Regions from separate parts of the Paraburkholderia sp. BR14312 genome, predicted to be linked through region 1. Evidence: riboswitches for the same ligand, from Rfam matches in the RefSeq annotation. Region 1 holds a riboswitch; each other region holds the start of a gene.

The links. Region 1 has a riboswitch for cobalamin ahead of cobW (cobalamin biosynthesis protein CobW). Riboswitches for the same ligand answer to the same signal wherever they lie in the genome.
Region 2: it holds a riboswitch for cobalamin, as region 1 does, so the genes downstream of both, AB3X98_RS04035 (TonB-dependent receptor) here and cobW (cobalamin biosynthesis protein CobW) in region 1, are expected to answer to the same signal.
Region 3: it holds a riboswitch for cobalamin, as region 1 does, so the genes downstream of both, AB3X98_RS22465 (CbtB domain-containing protein) here and cobW (cobalamin biosynthesis protein CobW) in region 1, are expected to answer to the same signal.

The regions. Positions count from the first base shown of each region.
Region 1 is NZ_JBFPKI010000009.1:346,950-353,435, reverse strand. Features, by position in the region: gene AB3X98_RS26045 (cobyrinate a,c-diamide synthase) at 1-973, opposite strand, end outside; gene cobO (cob(I)yrinic acid a,c-diamide adenosyltransferase) at 978-1,580, opposite strand; gene AB3X98_RS26035 (cobalamin biosynthesis protein) at 1,580-2,071, opposite strand; cobalamin riboswitch at 2,214-2,484, shown strand; gene cobW (cobalamin biosynthesis protein CobW) at 2,698-3,789, shown strand; gene cobN (cobaltochelatase subunit CobN) at 3,817-6,486, shown strand, end outside.
Region 2 is NZ_JBFPKI010000001.1:894,067-900,552, forward strand. Features, by position in the region: gene AB3X98_RS04035 (TonB-dependent receptor) at 1-942, opposite strand, end outside; cobalamin riboswitch at 1,045-1,227, opposite strand; cobalamin riboswitch at 1,318-1,452, shown strand; gene AB3X98_RS04040 (porin) at 1,509-2,603, shown strand; gene AB3X98_RS04045 (phosphatase PAP2 family protein) at 2,661-4,622, opposite strand; gene AB3X98_RS04050 (MFS transporter) at 4,780-6,363, opposite strand.
Region 3 is NZ_JBFPKI010000007.1:492,558-499,043, reverse strand. Features, by position in the region: gene AB3X98_RS22480 (hypothetical protein) at 1-9, shown strand, start outside; gene AB3X98_RS22475 (patatin-like phospholipase family protein) at 53-1,090, shown strand; gene AB3X98_RS22470 (histidine phosphatase family protein) at 1,159-1,788, opposite strand; cobalamin riboswitch at 1,833-1,978, shown strand; gene AB3X98_RS22465 (CbtB domain-containing protein) at 2,018-2,236, shown strand; gene AB3X98_RS22460 (CbtA family protein) at 2,250-3,002, shown strand; gene AB3X98_RS22455 (ABC transporter permease) at 3,322-4,011, shown strand; gene AB3X98_RS22450 (ABC transporter permease) at 4,025-4,738, shown strand; gene AB3X98_RS22445 (ABC transporter ATP-binding protein) at 4,762-5,550, shown strand; gene AB3X98_RS22440 (GlxA family transcriptional regulator) at 5,707-6,486, shown strand, end outside.

The DNA of each region.
Region 1 (6,486 bases):
CACATTCAGCGACGAGCGGCTTTCCCGCGGATACATGCGCGCGCAACGAATTCGCGGTCTGGGTATTGTGCGCGAGCGTCGAGGCATGTAGCTCGGGATAGCCGCCTGGCAGAAAGATCGCGTCGGCGCTGGCGGGCGCGGGCTCGTTTGCGAGCGGCGAGAAGTAGCTCACGCTCGCGCCCAGCGTTTCGAGCAGCGCAATGTTCGCCGGATAGAGAAACGAGAATGCGGCGTCGCGCGCAATGGCGATATGGCGGCCTTCGAGCCGGTGCGCAATCGCTTCGTCATGCGAAGGATCGGCGAATGCCACCGCAGGCGGCAATTCGGCGAGCGCGGTTTGCGCGAGCGCGTCGGCGGCGCGTTCGATGCGCGCGTCGAGGTCGCCGATCTCAGCGGCCTGATGCAGGCCGAGGTGGCGATCGGGCAGCGCCATCGTTGCTTCGCTCGCAACATGCCCGAGCCAGCGTACGTCGGCGGGCAACGCCTCCTGCAGCATCTGCGCGTGGCGCGGCGAGCCCACACGGTTCGCCAGCACGCCGTGAAAGGGCACTTCCGGCCGAAAATGCGCGAGACCGAACGCGATCGCGCCGAAGGTCTGCGCCATCGACTTCGCGCTGACGATGGCGGCCACCGGCACGCCAAACTCGGTCGCGAGATCGGCACTGCTCGGCGTGCCGTCGAACAGGCCCATCACGCCTTCGATAAGGATCAGGTCGGCGTCGCGCGCCGCCTGCGCGAGCAGGGCGCGGCACGCTTCTTTGCCCACCATCCACAGGTCGAGCGAGAGCACGGGCGCGCCGCTCGCGCGTGCGAGGATCATCGGGTCGAGAAAATCCGGCCCGGTCTTGAAGACGCGCACGCGTCGGCCCGCGCGCCGATGCAGTCGCGCGAGGCCAGCCGTGAGCGTGGTCTTGCCCTGGCCCGAAGCGGGCGCGCTGATGAAGAGCGCGGGGCAGGCAACCGTTGCGCTCATGCGCTTAAAACTCCACACCCTTTTGCGCCTTCACGCCTTGCTCGCGATACGGATGCTTCACGAGGCGCATTTCCGTGACGAGGTCGGCCGCTTCGATCAGGGCGTCGGGCGCATGGCGACCCGTCACGACCACGTGCACGTGCGGCGCGCGCGAGGCGATCACACCGAGCACTTCGTCGAGCGGCAGGTACTCGTATTTGAGCACCGTGTTGAGTTCGTCGAGGATCACCATGGCGTACTCGCCGCTCTCGATCATGCGCTTCGCTTCGTCCCAGCCCTTGCGCGCGGTGGCGATGTCGCCGTCGCGATTCTGCGTGTTCCAGGTGTAGCCGTCGCCCATCGTCACGAAATCGCAGTGCGCAACGCTGCCGAGGAAATCGCGTTCGGCCGTGTGCAGCGCGCCCTTGATGAACTGCACGACACCTAGCTTCATGCCGTGGCCGAGCATGCGCACGGCCATGCCGAACGCGGCCGTGCTCTTGCCCTTGCCGTTGCCGGTGTTGACGATCAACAGGCCCTTTTCGTGCGTCGCGGCGGCCTGCTTCTTTTCGTGGCCCTCGCGGCGGCGTTGCGTCATGCGTTGGTGCGATTCGGGATCGGTTTTCATCATCGGGATTGGTTTGGTTGCGGCGCTTTCGCGTCCGCATTTGCGTCGTTTGGCAGAATGCCTGCGATTGCGACCGTCACGCCGTCGAGCGCCAGCTTGCCGCGCACGAGCGGAGCGCCGCCCGCCGCCAGACGCGCGCAGGGTTCGCACACGCCGTCTACGCCGAACTGCGCTTGCGCGGCTGCGGAGGGTGGCGCCAGTATCGGTGTCGCGGCGAGTTGCTCCCGCGTGTACGTCTGAAGCGGCAGCGCATGTGCCGCGCAAAACGCCTGCAAGCCGGGTTCGCCGGCTTTTGCATCGAGCGTTGCCACGGCCGTTACGCTGTCGACCGGCCACGCGCCGAGCGCGGCGCGCACCGCGGCTTCGACCTGCGCGAGCGTCACGCCGCGCCGGCAGCCGATGCCGAGCGCAAGCGGCGGCACGCGCTGCGCGGGTTCCGGCGTGGCTTCGAATGAGGCTGCGCCCGAGGCGCGATTTTCGGCAGGATTCACGGCGAGGGCGTCGATCGAAGGCGTGACCGCAGGGGCAAAACGAGCAAAAGCGTCGCGTTCCGGCGGGCGCCGGATGCGCGCTACGATAGCACACGCTTTTGCGGCTTCCCACGCCTTCCTTGACGCACGGGCCCCCCGCGCCTACACTCGCACGCACTCTGGTGCTCGCGCGCGCGATTCATAATGCGCGCGCAGTTAAACGGGAATCAGGGAGCCATCCCGCCTCGGGCGTGGCCAACCTGAACTGCACCCGCAACGGTACAACGAGCGCGGCGTTCGCACGAATGCCGCAAACCGCTTCCATGCTTTACGCAGTCCACGCCACTGTGCAAGCCGGCCGCAAGGCCGCTCGCGCGGGAAGGCGAAGCGGTGTTTCGTCAGTCCGGATACCGGCCAGATACGTGGGATTCGTGCTGCGGGGATGCGGTGCCGGGTCCGTGATTTTCATGCGTCAGCCGGGCGAGGCCCGGGTGCGTTTCTGGTCGTTCGTCCCCTGCAGGTTGTTGAATCGTTGCGCGTGACAGCGTCTCCATGGATACGCGCGTGTGCGCAACACGGCACCCGCACGAACGGCAGGCGCGACGCACCATGCCCCTCGATACGGCCTGGCGCCGAAGGAGCACTTCATGCAAATGCGCAAGATTCCGGTCACGATCGTGACGGGCTTTCTCGGCAGCGGTAAAACCACGTTGCTGCGTCACATTCTCCAGCACGCGGGCGGCCTGCGCGTCGCGGTCATCGTCAACGAATTCGGCGAACTCGGTATCGACGGCGAGATTCTGCGCGGTTGCGGCATTGGCTGCGACGAGAACGGCAACGAAACGGAAGGCCAGCTCTACGAACTCGCGAACGGCTGCCTTTGCTGCACCGTGCAGGAAGAGTTCTTCCCCGTGATGGAGAAACTGCTCGAACGCCGCGGCGATGTCGATCACGTGCTGATCGAAACTTCGGGCCTCGCGCTGCCCAAACCGCTCGTGCAGGCGTTCAACTGGCCGTCGATTCGCAACGCGTTCACCGTCGATGCGGTCGTGACCGTGGTGGACGGCCCCGCCGCCGCGAGCGGGCAGTTCGCCGAAAATCCGCAGGCCGTGGACGCGCAGCGCCGCGCCGACCCGAACCTCGATCACGAGTCGCCGCTGCACGAGCTGTTCGAAGACCAGCTTTCGGCGGCCGACCTCGTCATTCTCAACAAGACCGATCTGCTGGACGTTGCGGGCCAGGACGCGCTCATCGCCGAACTGCGCGAAGAGCTGCCGCCGCAGGTGAAGATCGTGCGCGCGCAGCACGGCAAGCTCGATCTGCATACGCTGCTCGGGCTCGAGGCGGCCTCGGAGGAGAGCATTCATCTGCGGCACGACCATCACGGTTCCGCCGACGATCCCGATCATCATCATGACGAGTTCGATTCGGTTGTGGTGTCGGGCAATGCGGCTTCGCGCGAGACTGTGATCGAGGCGCTGCAGCAACTCGTCGATGCGCACACGATCTATCGCGTGAAGGGTTTTGCCGCGTTGCCGGGCGCGCCCATGCGCCTCGTGATTCAAGGCGTGGGCCGTCGCTTCGACAGCTATTTCGACCGCCGCTGGAACGCGCAGGAAAGCGCGGCGCAGCCGCTTGCGAGCCGCTTCGTGCTGATCGGAGAGGATCTCGATGGCGCGACGCTGCAAGCGGCCTTCGATGTCGCACTGGCGAATGTGCAGACCGCGGGCGCGAAGTGATCGCACCGAGCTAGACGAGGCCGTCCCATGCATTTGCTGCGCACTACGCCAGGCGGTTTCGTCGATGACACGCAGGGCGTTATCCGGATCGACCAGCAGCCCGCCGAGATCGTCGTGCTCAGTTCGGCGGACACGACGCTCGCGCTGCTGGCAAGCGTCGTGCCGCGCCTGCCCGCAGGTTTTCCGAGCGTGCGGCTTGCGAACGTCACCTATTTGCGCCAGCCCGCGTCGGTGGACTTCTACGTCGATGATGTCTTGCAGCACGCGCGCGTGGTGGTGGTCGATCATCTGGGCGGCGAAACGTACTGGCCATATGGCATCGAGCAGGTCGTCTCGCTAGCCGAGCGCCGCGGGCAACTGCTCGCGATGTTTTCGGGCGACTTGCAGGAAGACCCCAATCTCATCGCGAAGAGCCGCGCCGAGCCCGAGTTTTGCCGCTTGCTGTGGCGTTATCTGCGCGAAGGCGGCGCGGGCAACGCCGAATCGTTCCTGCGTGCGCTCGCGTGGCGCGCATTCGACTGGGGCAGCGAGCCTGCGCCGCCCATTGCGTTGCCCGCCGCTGCGCTCTATTGCCCGCAGCGCGACGTCGCGACCATCGACGAATGGCGCGTGCGCTGGCAACCTGGCGCGCCGGTCGTCGCGCTGCTGTTTTACAAGGCGCATCTGCAGGCGGCGAACACCGCCGCTTTCGATGCCCTCATCGACGCGCTGCTCGCGCGCGGCCTGAACCCGCTGCCGCTTGCGATCACGTCGCTCAAGGACACTTTGAGCCGCGACGTGCTCGATCAACTGGCGGCCGAGCACGACGTCTCGCTCGTGCTGAATACCACGGCCTTCGCGGCTTCGTCGCTCGACGACCCCGAACCGATCGCGCTCGCCGGCGACGCGCCCGTGCTCCAGGTGATCCTGAGCGGCGGCAATCGCGAAGACTGGGTGAAGGACAATCACGGCCTGAATTCGCGTGACATCGCCATGCATATCGCGCTGCCCGAAGTGGACGGCCGCGTGATTACGCGTGCGATCAGCTTCAAGGGCCTCGCATACCACTGCAAGGAGACGCAGGTCGATGTCGTGCGCTATCAGCCCGATGCCGAGCGCGTGGCGTTCGTCGCCGAACTGGCGCGCCGGTGGTGCCGTCTGCGCAGCCTGCCGAACGCGGAGAAGAAACTCGCGCTCGTGCTCGCGAACTATCCGATGAGCGAAGGGCGCATTGGCAACGGCGTGGGACTCGACACGCCGGCCTCGGTGGTCGGCATCCTGCGCATGCTGCGTGACGAAGGCTATCGTGTGGCCGATCTGCCCGAAGACGGCGACGCGCTCATGCGCATCCTCACGCAGGGCGTGACGAACGATCCCGACACCCGCGCGCTGCGCCCCGCATGGCAGAGTCTTTCCCTCGATGATTACCGCGCGCGCTTCTCGCAGTTGCCCGCCGAGGCGCAAAACGCGCTGATCGCGCGCTGGGGCGTGCCGGAGGACGACCCCACCGTGCGCCGCGGCCGCTTCATGATTGCGGGCTGGCGCTGTGGCCAGGTGTTCGTGGGCATTCAGCCTTCGCGCTCGCGCGGCGACGACACCTACGCGAACTACCACGACGCCGAACTCGTGCCGCCGCACGCGTATCTCGCGTTTTACTTCTGGCTGCGCGAGACCTTCGGCATCGACGCCATCGCGCACGTGGGCAAGCACGGCAACCTGGAGTGGCTGCCGGGCAAGAGCGTGGCGCTCGCCGACACCTGCTGGCCCGACATGGCGCTCGGGCCGCTGCCGCATCTGTACCCGTTCATCGTCAACGATCCGGGCGAGGGGAGCCAGGCCAAGCGCCGCGCCCAGGCCGTGATCATCGATCACCTGATGCCGCCGCTCACGCGCGCCGAAAACTACGGACCGCTGCAAGACCTCGAACGTCAGGTCGATGAGTATTACGAAGCATTGATGGTGGACCCGCGCCGCGCGAAGCTGCTGCGCAAGACCATACTCGCGACCATCATCGAGCATCGGCTGCACGAGGAATTGAGCGTCGCCGCGCCGCAGGATCAGGCTGGCGAAGACGAATTGCTCACGCGCGCCGACGCGTACCTGTGCGAGCTGAAGGAAGCGCAGATTCGCGACGGCCTGCATACGTTCGGCGAATCGCCGCAAGGCCAGCAGCGGTGCGACACGCTGCTCGCGCTCGGACGATACGCATGCGGGGACGGGCAGGGCGCGAACGCAGGTCTCATCGATGCGCTCGCGCGAGACCTGCGCATCGATTACCTCGTCGATCCGGCCACGGTCGATTGGGCTGCGCCGTGGCAAGGCCCGCGTCCACCACGGCTCGCAGCGGTGAGCGATACGCCATGGCGTCATGCGGGCGACACGCGCGAACGCCTGGAAATGCTCGCGGCCACGCTGATCGAAGACATTTGCTCAGGTCAACGAAGCGATGCGGAGACTGCGTCGCTGCCCCACGCTGCCCAGGTGCTCGCGCGCCTGCGCGACGACGTGCTGCCGCGCCTCGACGCCTGCGGCCCCGAAGAGATGCGCCAGCTGCGTCGTGGCTTCGAAGGCCGCTTCGTGCCGCCAGGCCCGAGTGGTTCGCCCTCGCGCGGCCGCCCCGATGTGCTGCCCACGGGCCGCAACTTCTACTCCGTCGATACGCGCGCCATTCCGACGCAAGCAGCGTGGGCGCTCGGCATGAAATCGGCGCATCAACTC
Region 2 (6,486 bases), on a different contig from region 1:
GTAGCCCACCGACTGGTCGAGCTGCGTGGTCGGCGTGATGTCGAGGTGGAACGCGAGACCGGTCGTGAGCTGCGTGTCGCGCTGCCGGTCGTTGCCTCCCGCGTTGTCGTAGGAGAGATCGGAGCGGTGGTAGAGCGCGAAGGTCGAGATCGACCAGTTGTCGTGCGCGTAGCCAAGGCGCGCGTCGAGGTTCTGCGCGTGGTATGGATTGCGGCCGTCTTCGTGGCCGTAGGCCCCGGTCTGCGTCGCGTCGATGCCCGCCGTGTTGTAGTCGTGCAGGCCCAACGAGTAGGTGAGGCCGCTCAGTGCGGAAAGCGGCCCTGTCGAGCCGATCGAGCCCGAGGTGCGCACCTGCGAGTCGAAGGTCTTGTTCGAGCCGCCGCCGAACGAGACGGTGGTCTGGTTCGGCTGGTTCGACGCATGGCGCGTGAAGAGCTGCACGACGCCGCCCATGGCGTCCGCGCCGAACGAGGCGGCCGCGGGGCCCGAGATCACCTCGACGCGGTCGAACGAGGCAGTCGCAAGATCGGCCCATTCTGCCGTGCCCGTGGTGACGGAGCCTATGCGTATGCCGTCGATGAACACGGCCACCTGGTCGGCCGACGAGCCGCGAATGCTGACCCCCGTGTACGACCCCGGGCCGCCGGTCTGCGAGACGGTGACACCCGGCAGCGTGGCGAGCGCCTGCGCGATGCTGGGGTCGACGGGGGACACGCGCTCGAGGTCCTGGCGCGTAAGCACCTGGGTGGTTGCATAGCGCTGATCGAACGATTGTGGCAGATGCTGCGCGTCGCCCACGACGAGGATATTGGGCAGCGTGGTGTCGCCGCCGGCTTGCTGCGGCGCCTGGGCGGACGATGCATTGGCGGCGTCGGCGGCATGCGCGGTTTGCCACGCCCAGGCGAGCGCGGCGGAAGTCAATACGAATTGGCGAAACTTCATGATGCGGTGGCTGGAAACAGCTCCTGAAATACGGGCTGTCCGTGCAACGGGCGATCGCCACGCGGGCGGTGCTTGCGCATTGGGGATCCCCGCCCGCTGCGGCTGCTGGACTCGGTTGATGGCAGGTCTCCTGGCTCGCGGGTCGACATCCGCAGCCGGCCTTCCCGGTTTCCCAGTGGCCTTCTCTGGCATGGACTCGCCGCTTACAGTTGCGGGGGCAGCCGCAGTCTTGCACTGCGTTCCCTTTTGATCCCGTCGCCGGGAACCATCAGGGCGCAAGGGTAAGGGCCGCGCAATCGGTGCGTCAACCTTTGACGAGCGTCGTGTGGCAAAAACACCCGGTTTGGCTGCTCCCGCAACTTACGCTATCCTTGCGGCTGTTTTTCGCGCGTAGGCGCTGCACAAGCGAAACGCAGCAGGGAAGCCGGTGAGAATCCGGCGCGGTCGCGCCACTGTGACCGGCGGTCAATCGAGCCAGAAGTCAGACCTCGCTACGTCCTCGCCGCATCGAGCGGGGGCGGACGGCGCTCGTCCACGCAATCCCACCTACACAAACAAGACGACTCATGAACAAGAACATTCTCGCCGTCCTGGGTGGGACGGCATTGGCATTCACCGGCGCTGGCGCCTCGGCGCAGCAGGTCACGTTGTACGGTGAGATGGACGCGAGCGTCGACTATGTCAGCGACGTTGGCGGCCGCACCCAATATCGTGCAGGCTCGGGTCTTGTCGACGGCAGCTTCTGGGGCCTGCAGGGCACTGAGGACCTCGGCGGCGGCAACGCCGCGATCTTTCGCCTCGAGCGCGGCTTCTCGGCCACCTCTGGCGAAGCCTTCAACGACCATCCGTTCTACGTTGGTCTGCAATCCGAACGACTCGGCACGATCACGCTAGGCCGCCAGTACGACACGATGCACGACTACTTCGCCCCGTTCACGCTAACGGGCGGCGCGGGCGGCACGGCATTCGCGCATCCGTTCGACAACGACAACGCCAACAATTCGTGGCTCGCCTCGAACGCCGTGAAGTACGCGAGCGCAACGTACGGTGGTTTCAGCGCCGGCGCGATGTACGCGTTTTCGAACGAGGCGGGGCGCTTCGCGCAAAATCGCGCTTACGGCTTCGGCGTCCATTACGAAGGCGGCCCGTTCAGCGCAGGCGTGGCGTGGATGCACATCAACGGACGCGGCGCCTCTTCGGTGGGTGCGTACGATACATCGGTGCTGCCGGGTGCGGGCCTCGTGCCGACCGAGGTCGCGGTGCAGCGCGAAGACACCATCGGCGCGGGCATGAGCTACGCGCTGGGAGACGTCACGCTTGGCGCGGCCTGGTCGCGTTCCATTCATACCGGTGTCAGCGAGGCCGACGGCGGCGCGCCCTTGCCTTCGATCGCATTCAGCAATTACGAAGTGAATGCGCTATGGCAGGTGACGCCAGCGTTCTCGCTCGCGGGCATGTATGCCTATACGGGCGCGACCTCCGCGCATTGGCATCAAGGCGCGCTGCAGGCCGGCTATCAACTGTCCAAACGCACGGACGTTTATACCGAGGCGATCTATCAGCGCGCGTCGTCCGGTGCGCTTGCGATGATCAACACCTGCGACCCGTCGGGCGGCCGCAACCAGGTGCTCGTGGCCGCGGGCATCCGGCATCGCTTCTGATGCGTAAAAAAGGCCCCGAACCGTTGCGATTCGGGGCCTTTATACTGCGTGGCTACATCACGAAGCCGAGAGCTTCACCGAAACGCCGGTCGAAGAATAAACGGGCGTGGCCTTGAAGCCATCGACCGTGACGGTCGCGAATTTCACCGATGCGCCGCTGCCGTCGATCACGTCGATCGTGTCGCCCGCTTTCGGCGTATAGCCGTTCACGAACTTCACATGCAGCGTGCCGCCCGCCACCGTGAGCTGGCCGCCCACACGCAGGCGTCCGCCGCCGTTGCCGTCGATATCGAGTTCGAGCGTCGTGCCGTCGAGCTGCGTGTACTTGCCCGCCACCGTCAACGGTGCGCTCGTCGCCACGGTCACGCCGCCGCCGGACCCGACGTACACGTCGCCGTTGCCGAAGGCCGTGGTCGACGCTGCAGCGAGCATGCCGCCGCTCACCTGTGAGCCGCCCGTGTAGCTGTTATTGCCCGCAAGCGTGAGCGTGCCGCTGCCCTGCAGCGTGAGCTTGCCCGAGCCGGCGATGTCGTTGCGCCAGGTGTCGGCGGCGTTGAAGCCGCCCTGGGTCGCGTCCATCGCCACGATCACATTGCCGTTGAACGCACCATAACCATCTGCAGCACTAAACATGTTCAGACGGCCCCAGCCCTCGGCGTCGTCCATGACCGGATAGCCCGAGACGACTTCGGTCGTCTTCAGCACGATGCGGCGCTGGTCGGCGCTCAGGTACGGGAAGCGCGTTTCGAGCAGTACCTCGGCGCCCTTGGGCACGACGGGCGGCGCTTCGGTGGATTCGATCTGGCTGAAACCGAACGTCATGCGGCGCGCGAACTCCGACTTGTTGGTCGCATAGTCGGCAAAGCGGTCGGTCGCGGTCGTGGACGAATGCGCGAAGGCGGGGAAGGTCGTGGCGCTCGTGCCGGTGGCCTGTTCGAGCGCGCTGTGCGCCTGCGTATAGGCCGCGCTCTTGAGCGTGGCGTTCGCGGGATCGTAGAGATTCGCGGCAGTGGCGGCCAGCGCGAACATGCGGCCGCCGATCACGTCGAGCGGCGAATGCATGCCCGCGAGAATGCGGTTTTCGCCGAGCTCGAGGCCGCGGCTCGCCATTTCCTGGTAACGCTCGGGCACGAGGTACGCCATGGTCATCGCGTCGCGCATGGCTTCGGCTTCGTGGCCGCTGATGAAGCCGCCGTCTGTGGACGGCGTCGTGCTGATGGCCGGCACGAGCGTGGGGTCGACCACGACGCTCGTGCTCCAGCGGAACGGCCGCGCGTATTTGTAGAAGCGCTTGGCGGGCTCGGTGGAAGCATTGTTGCCCATCGTGTTGAGCAGGTCGACCACCTTGCCGAAGGTTGCGTTGCTCGTGCTGCCCACGCCCGTGTTGTTGCCCGAGTCGCTGTAGAGCGTCGTGGTCGCGTCCGCGGGAATCGACGTGATGCTCGTCGTCTGCTGCGCAGCCGAGCGCCAGGCGGCGGTGAGCGGCCCCATGCCGTCGGTCACGCTGTAGCCCTTGCCGCGGCGATCGTCGTAGTAGGCCGCGTCGGCCTGCGCCTGGCTGCGCTGGGTCGTCGCGGTCACGACATACTGGATGTTCGCGCTCAGCACGGTGCTGTTGAGGATCGTGCCGTTGGGCGTGCCGTCGGTGGGGACGCCCGTCCACGTCGACTGCACGACCGCGGGGAATGTGCCGTTGGCGGGCGCGGAGACGCCCGCGTCCACCAGCTGCGTGAGCGGCTGCCAGAGATCGAGAAAGCGCGCCACCACGCGCACGCCCGCATTCGTCGCGAGCGTGGCGTAACGCGCGTCGCCGCGCTGGTTGGTCGCGATGTTGTCGACAAAAGCCGGTACGTCGGGAATCGGTGCGTTGTCCACGAAGCCGGGGTCGGCTGGCGGCGCGGGAATCGCGGCGGTGGTGGCGGGATCGCTATTGCCGCCTCCACAGGCGGTCAGCGCGGCAACGCTGGTAAGCACTGCCAGGTAGACCGGCAGTGCAATTCGGTGGCGTGATGCGGGCATGCTGAGGGCTCCGTCGTCGTGATTGATGCTGTGTGGTTATTTCTACTGACGGCGGCGAATTATGCTTACCCTCGATTACTCCCTAATTACCAATTTATTACGCAGATGTTAAACGGGAATGGAAATGAAGTGCGTAGAAGTATTTCGCGGCGTCCATTTACGGCTGCGCCTCGAGATAACCGACCCGCACGGGCGGCACGAACCACGCAAGACACAGGCCGGCCAGCGCGGCCACGGCAGCGACGATCAGGCCCATGTGGATCGAATCCACGAGCGCGCTGCGCGCCGAGTTCATCATCGCGTCGCCGGCATGCCCGGAGCTCACGAGGCGGCTGATCAGCGCGGCCTGGTCGGCGCGGTCGACGAGCAATTCGGGACTCGCAAACGACCTGAACCATTGCGTCGCCTGATACGAGTCGAGTGAGCGATTCACGCCCATGGTGTAGACGTGGCCGAGCAACGCGCCCGTCATCGCCGTGCCCAGCATGCCGCCGAATGTGCGCAGCGATTGCAGCATCGCCGTGGCGGCGCCGAGATGGTCGCGCGAGACGATCTGCTGCGAGCAGACCGTGAGGCTCGTGCCCACGAGGCCCAGCCCCAGGCCGCTCGCGCCCATGCACGCCATCCACACGAGATGCGGCTCGTTGCCTCGCAGCACCACCACCGCGAGGCTCGCGAATGCCGCCAACGCGAAGCCGACGTAAAGGATCGCATTGGCGCGCCGGATGCGCGTGACCACGCGATTGTTCACGAAACTGCCGACAGTTGTGCCGAGCAGCAGCGGCGTGATCAGCATGCCCGAAGCGCGCGGCGACATCGCATAGCCGCCCTGGAACAGCAGCGGCACGTAGAAAACGAGCGAGAACAATGCAAATCCGCCGAGCACCGACATTGCAAAGAGCGGGCCGAGTTTGCGGTCGAGCAGCATGTCAACGGGGATGATCGGATAGCCCATGCGCTTTTCCCAGAAGAAAAGCGTCAGCGAACAGACCACCACGATCGCGGCCAGCACGATCGTCGAAGTCGTCCAGCCTTGCCTCGGCAGAAGCTCGATGCCGAGCTGCAGCGCGCCGAACGTGACGGCGACGACGCAAGCGCCGAGCCAGTCGAGACGCAGCCGCGCGCCTTCGCGGGCATGGTGCAGATGCGGCAGGAAAGCATTCACGAAGAAGAGCGCCGCCACGCCCACCGGCACGTTGACGAAGAACACGAGGCGCCAGCTGCCGTGCTGGGTCAGCATGCCCCCGAGCGTGGGTCCCACCACGTTCGCCAGGCCAAACGCCGAGGAGACAAATACCAGCCAGCGCAGGCGTAGCCGCGGATCGGGGAATAGGTCGGCGACGGTCGCGAATACCGTCCCCATCATGATGCCGCCGCCGATGCCCTGCAGGCCGCGCGCGAGTACGAGAAACAGCATGTTGGTCGCGATCCCGCAGAGCACCGAGGCGAGGGTAAAGAGAAGGATTGCTGCCAGCATGAAGGGCTTGCGGCCGAACAGATCGCCCAGACGCCCGAAGATCGGAATCGTGATGACCGACGCCAGCATGTAGGCCGTCGCGACCCATGCATAGAGTTCGAAGCCCTTGAGCTCCGCGACGATGCGCGGCAATGCGGTGCCGACGATGGTTTGGTCGAGCGCGATCAGCATCGAAACCGAAGCGACGCCGAGCATCGCCAATACCGACTCGCGAAACGGCAACAGTTGCCGTCCTTGATCGTGAAGCCCAATGCTCGTGGCCATGTAACGCTCCTTACTGCTGCGACGCGGCTAATCTGCTATGCGGCGCCCGGCAAAAAATGAATGGGTCGGGCCCGCGCGTGCGACCTTCGTGCGTTGTGCAATGATGGTACGCCCGCATACGCG
Region 3 (6,486 bases), on a different contig from region 1:
GGTCGCTGACTGCGTTGACTCAGTCGACCCAGGGCCACGCAAGGAGGCGCGCATGATGAACCGGCGACGGCCCAAGCGTGTCGGACTCGTGCTCGGCGGTGGCGCTGCGCGCGGCTGGGCGCATATCGGCGCGATTCGCGCGCTCGAGGAAGCGGGCATCAAGCCCGACGTGGTATGCGGTACGTCGATTGGCGCGCTCGTCGGCGCGGTGTACGCGAACGGCGATCTCGACTGGCTTGAAGACTGGGTAGGCAAGCTGACCTGGCAGACAGTGGTGCGCCTGCTCGACTTGCGTTTTTCGGGCGGGCTGCTCGGCGGGCGCAAAGTGATCGACCTGTTTGCGCACCAGTTCAACGGCCGCTCGATCGATGACCTGAGGCTGCCGTTCACGGCGGTTGCTACCGAACTCGACACCGGACGCGAAGTCTGGCTGCGCGAAGGCGGCGTGGTGGACGCCGTGCGCGCTTCGATCGCGATTCCCGGCATCTTCACGCCGATCTGGCATGACGGCGTGTGGCTCGTGGACGGCGGACTGAGCAACCCCGTGCCGGTATCCGCCGCGCGTGCGATGCGCGCCGACACCGTGATCGCCATCGACCTCAATCACGACATTCTCAACGGCCGCGACCTGGGCGGTGCGATCGACACGATGCCGCGCGAGCTGCCCGTGGAGGCGAGCGACGCGGCGACGGCGGCATCGGCCGCCGTGGCGGCCAGCGGCGGCGCCAATGGTGCCGAAAACAGCGAAGCGGGGCCCGAACCGCTCCTGCGCCGCAATGGCAAGCGCTTTCCGCGCTGGCTGCAGCCTGCAGGCCCCGGCGCGGCTGGCGGTCCGGACGTGCGCGTGGCGCCGCCGCCTAGCACGCGTGCGCCTTCCGTGTTGAGTTCGGTGGCCCAGAGCATCGACATCATGCAGGTGCGCATTACGCGCAGCCGCCTGGCAGGCGAGCCCGCCGACGTGCTGATCCAGCCGCGCCTGGGCGGCATGGGGATCTTCGACTTTCATCGCGCCGCGCCCGCCATCGAGGAAGGGCGCGCAGCCGTGCAGTACATGATGCCGGCCATCAAGGCACAGCTGGGGCTGGACTAGAGCGCTTCTAGCTACCGATCCAGAATGCCGGCGACGGCGAGGGCAGGGCGGTAGCGCCGTTCCGGTCCTCACTTCATCGCCGCGAGCCAAATCCAGCCGTGCTCTGTGCGGCGTAGGGCCGTCACGGAAAGCGGCGCGATTTCGATCGAGCGAAACCCCTCCGACGGCGCGCCCAGCGCGTGAAGAATCGCCGCCCGGATCACGCTCGCGTGCGTGAAGGCGACCACGTTGTGCCCCGAGTCGGGCACCGCATCGAGCCAGGCGCTGACGCGCGCGCGGACATCGTCGAACGATTCGCCGCCGCCTGGCGGCCGAAAGCCCGGATCGCGCGTCCAGGCCGCAAGGGCCTCGGGCGCTTCACGCGCGAGATCCGTCAGGCGCTGGCCTTGCCATGCACCGAAGGCGGCTTCGGCGAGCGCTTCAGCTGGCGTTGCCCCCGCGAAGCCTGCCGCGCGTGCGCTCGCGCGGGCGATCGCGGTGGGACTCGTGAGCGCGCGCGGCGCCTCGCCATTGCGATTACCACCGGCCAGCCCCGCGTGCCAGCGCTCGCGCCAGGCGGCAAGCGCCTCGAGTGCGCGCGCGTCGAGCGCTGCTTCGGCGTCTTCACCCGCAACAGGCACTTCAGGCGCTTGCGGGAACGTGCCCGAGCGCAGCGCAGCGTTCGCCGCATGGCTCACCAGCCAGACTGTCGTCGACATGCTTTTCCTTATGCTTCACTACTCTTTAGCTGACATCCGGGCCGCGGCCGGCCGCCGCAGCGCGTAGAATACAGGCTCCACGACACGCGGAAGCCGGTGCAAGTCCGGCGCGGTCGCGCCACTGTAACTGGTTGCCGTCGAAAACATCGAAGCAACGGAAGTCAGACCTGCGCGTCGTGAACCACTCTTTCAACGACTAGCGGGGCGCGTAACCCCAGGAGAAGTCAGCATGTCCGAAACCTCATTCCCCTTGCAGCACGCCCCGGCCGCGCCGGCGCCCATTGCGCTGCGAGACATCCTGCCCTGGGCGATCTTCGGCGGCCTCATGCTGCTGCTGGCCCTGTACTTCGTGGGCGCCGAGCAGGGCGCCACGTCGATCTTCCCGGGCATGTACGTCCACGAGTTCGTTCACGACGGCCGCCATCTGCTCGGCTTCCCCTGCCACTGACCGGGAGCTGACCATGGTTGGCAAGTTGCTGGTGCGCGGCATGCTCGCAGGCATCGCCGCGGGACTTCTCACGTTCGGCTTCGCGAAGATCGCGGGCGAGCCCCAGGTCGATCAGGCGATCTCCTTCGAGGAGAAAGCCGACGCCGCGAAGGGCGAAGCGCCCGAGCCCGAAATCGTCAGCCGCAAGACCCAGGCGAGCGTCGGTCTCTTCACGGGCGTCATGGTCTATGGCGCGTCGATCGGCGGACTCTTTGCGCTCGTCTTCGCGTATGCCAATGGTCGCGTGGGGCGTCTTTCGCCGCGCGCGCTCTCGGCCTGGCTCGCGCTCGCGGCGTTCGTCGCGATCTACCTGGTGCCGAACATCAAGTATCCGGCGAATCCGCCCTCGGTCGGCGACCCGGAGACGATCGGCTATCGCACCGGGCTCTTCTTCCTGATGATCGCGATCTCGATCGCCGTGTCGGTGTTCTCGCTCAAGGTGCGCGCCGCTTTCGTGCCGCGTCTGGGCGTCTGGAACGCGTCGATCGTGGCGCTCGTGCTGTTCGTCGTCGTGATCGGCGCGGTCCAGCTCGCGCTGCCGACGATCAACGAGGTGCCCGCCGCGTTCCCGGCCGTGCTGCTGTGGAAGTTCCGCACGGTGTCGATCGGTATGCAGCTCATTCTCTGGACCACGATCGGCCTGCTGTTTGGCGCGCTCGCCGAAAAGCTGCCTGGCGCGAATGCCCGTGCGGGCAGCGCACACGGCACGCAAACGCGCGCCACTTAAGCTCCGCTGGGGTCGCCGGGGCGCACGCCGCGCGCCTATCGAAAAAGCGACCCCAAACTTGCGTAAATGCCCCGCGCGCCTCGCGTGCCGGGGCATTTTTTTTCGCCTTTCAAAAGCATCGCGCCCGCGGCTGTGCGGGCCTGATCCGCACGCGCCGACGCGTCGCGCGGCAATGCTGCACTGCAATATCCGCGCCGCACGAGTTTGAGCAATCCATTTTGCACTGAGACGATCCGCGCCAGTTCATCGGTTTCAGCGGCGCCCACGTGCCGCGCGAGGCCGCCCGAAACGACAAAACAACTTTGTTCCGGAGACGCGCGTGATCCTTTACGGCTTTGGCCCGGTGCTGCTCGCCGGCACGATCCAGACCATCGAACTTTCGCTCCTCTCGCTCGGCGTGGCCGTGCTGCTCGGTCTGGCTGGCGCGGCGGCCAAGCTCTCGTTCAACCGGCCGCTCGCCGCCGTGGCGACCGCCTACACGACGCTGATCCGCTCGGTGCCCGACCTCGTGCTGATGCTGCTGCTCTTCTACAGCATCCAGATCGGCGTGAACGAGGCCACCGACGCGCTCGGCATGGCGCAGATCGATATCGATCCGTTCGTGGCCGGCGTCGTCACGCTCGGCTTCATTTACGGCGCGTACTTCACCGAAACGTTCCGCGGCGCGTTTCTCGCGGTGCCGCGCGGCCAGCTCGAAGCGGGGCACGCCTACGGCATGAGCGGCGCGCGCGTGTTCGCCCGCATCCTCTTCCCGCAGATGATGCGTTTCGCGCTGCCCGGCATCGGCAACAACTGGCAGGTGCTCGTGAAGGCAACGGCGCTCGTGTCGATCATCGGTCTCGCCGATGTCGTGAAGGCCGCCCAGGACGCGGGCCGCAGCACCTTCAACCTGTTCTTCTTCCTCGTGATCGCGGCGCTCATCTACCTCGCGATCACCACGCTCTCGAACTTCGCGCTCGTCTGGCTCGAACGCCGCTATTCGGTGGGCGTGCGTCACGCGCAACTGTGAGGACAAGGCCGTCATGAACGAAATCATCCAGCAATTCGGCCGCGCGTTCCTCTACTGGGACGGCGAGCATGTCTCGGGCCTCGCGATGACGCTGTGGCTGCTCGTGATCTCCGTCGCCTTCGGGTTCGTGTGCGCGGTGCCGCTCGCCGTGGCGCGCGTCTCGAGCCGCCGCTGGCTCTCGCTGCCGGTGCGCTTCTACACCTACGTGTTTCGCGGCACGCCGCTCTACGTGCAGTTGCTGCTCATCTACACGGGCGTGTACAGTCTCGCATTCATCCGTTCGGAGCCGCTGCTCGACGCGTTCTTTCGCAGCGGCCTGAACTGCGCCGTGCTCGCGTTCGCGCTCAACACCTGTGCGTACACGACGGAGATCTTCGCGGGTGCGATTCGCGCGACCACCCACGGCGAAGTGGAAGCGGCTCGCGCCTACGGCATGAGCCCGTTCACGATGTACTGGCGCGTGATCCTGCCTTCGGCGCTGCGCCGCGCACTGCCGCTGTACAGTAACGAAGTGATCCTGATGCTGCACGCGACCACGGTGGCCTTCACCGCGACGGTGCCCGACATCCTCAAGGTCGCGCGCGACGCCAACTCGGCCACCTACCGCTCGTTCGAGTCGTTCGGCCTCGCGGCGCTGATCTACTGTGCGGTATCGTTCGTGCTGGTGGCCGCGTTCCGCCGCGCCGAAAAACGCTGGCTCGGCCATCTCGCCGTGCGCACCCGCTGATTCACCGGAAACTGGAGACCATCTTGGCTCAGACGCAATCCTCAGATAGCAAGCTCGTCGCGCGCGACATCCACAAGCGCTACGGCGACAACGAGGTGCTCAAGGGCGTCTCGCTCGACGCGAAGAAGGGCGACGTGATCAGCATCATCGGCGCGAGCGGCTCGGGCAAGAGCACCTTCCTGCGCTGCATCAATTTCCTCGAGAAGCCGAACGCGGGCGAGATCGTCGTGGACGGCGAGGCCGTGCGCACGAAGGCGGGCCGCAACGGCGACCTCGACGTGGCCGATCACAAGCAGTTGCAGCGCATCCGCACCAAGCTCGCGATGGTGTTCCAGCACTTCAACCTCTGGTCGCACATGAACGTGCTCGAGAACGTGATGGAAGCGCCTATCCACGTGCTGGGCGTGCCGCGCAAGGAAGCCGAGGACCGCGCGCGGCAGTATCTGGAGAAAGTGGGCCTCGCGCCCCGCGTGGAGAAGCAATATCCGTCGCATCTTTCGGGCGGCCAGCAGCAGCGCGTGGCGATTGCGCGCGCGCTCGCGATGCATCCCGACGTGATGCTGTTCGACGAACCGACTTCGGCGCTCGACCCCGAACTCGTGGGCGAAGTGCTCAAGGTGATGCAAAAGCTCGCCGAAGAGGGCCGCACGATGATCGTCGTCACCCACGAAATGGGCTTTGCGCGCAACGTCTCGAATCATGTGATGTTCCTGCACCAGGGGCGCACGGAGGAGGAGGGCGCCCCCGCCGATGTGCTCGGCGCGCCGAAGAGCGATCGCTTGCGTCAGTTCCTCTCCGGCAGTCTCAAGTAAGCGGCGCGTTCAGTCTCGCGCCGCGTCTTGCCGATGGTCCGTTCCGCCGCTCTTCCTTCCGCTTCAGTTCCGGCCGCCGCGCCCGGGGGCCAGGCGCCGCTCGCGCGCGCCGGCCGCACGACCCAGGTGGCGATCGTCGCGCTCCCGCCGGTTTCGATGTCGGGCGTGGGCCCGATCGTCGACGCGCTCAATCTCGCGAACGAGATCGACGGCCGCGCGCTGTACCGCTGGCAGATGTGCTCATGGAACGGCCGCCCTGTGCCGCTCGCGGGCGGCGCGCAGTGGCCCGCCGACTGCGCGTTCGGCGACGCCGTTTCGGCCGACTGGCTCATCGTCGTGACCGAGCGCTACCAGCAGTTCGCCGACTACCGGCTCTTCCTCGCGAGTCTCGCGCGCGTGGGGCAGCGCACGCCGCTCGTCACGGGCATTCACCATGGCATCTGGTGGCTCGCGATGGCGGGGCAGTTGCAGGGCTACCGCGTGGCCGCGAACTGGGAGACCTTCCAGCAGTTCGCCGAGCAGTTCGAGCGCACCATCGTCACGCAGCACATCTACGAAATCGACCGCGACCGCGCGACCTGCTCGGGCGGCCAGGCCACGCTCGACTTCATGCTCGCGATGATCGGCCGCGACCACGGCCCGGAACTCGCCGAGCGCATCGCCGACGCGCTGGGCGCGAGCACGCTGCGCAGCGGCGACGAGCGCCAGCGCATTCCGTTCGTGACCGCGCCCGGCGAGCGGCACCCGCGCCTGAACGACGCGCTCAAGCTGATGGAGGCGAATATCGAGGACCCGCTCACGACCGACGAGATCGCGAATCTCGTGGGTGTGTCGCGTCGTCAGCTCGAACGGCTCTTTCGCCAGTACCTCGGCGCGATGCCGTCGAAGTACTACCTGGGCCTGCGTCTTGCCAAGGCGCGCTCGCAGTTGCAGCGC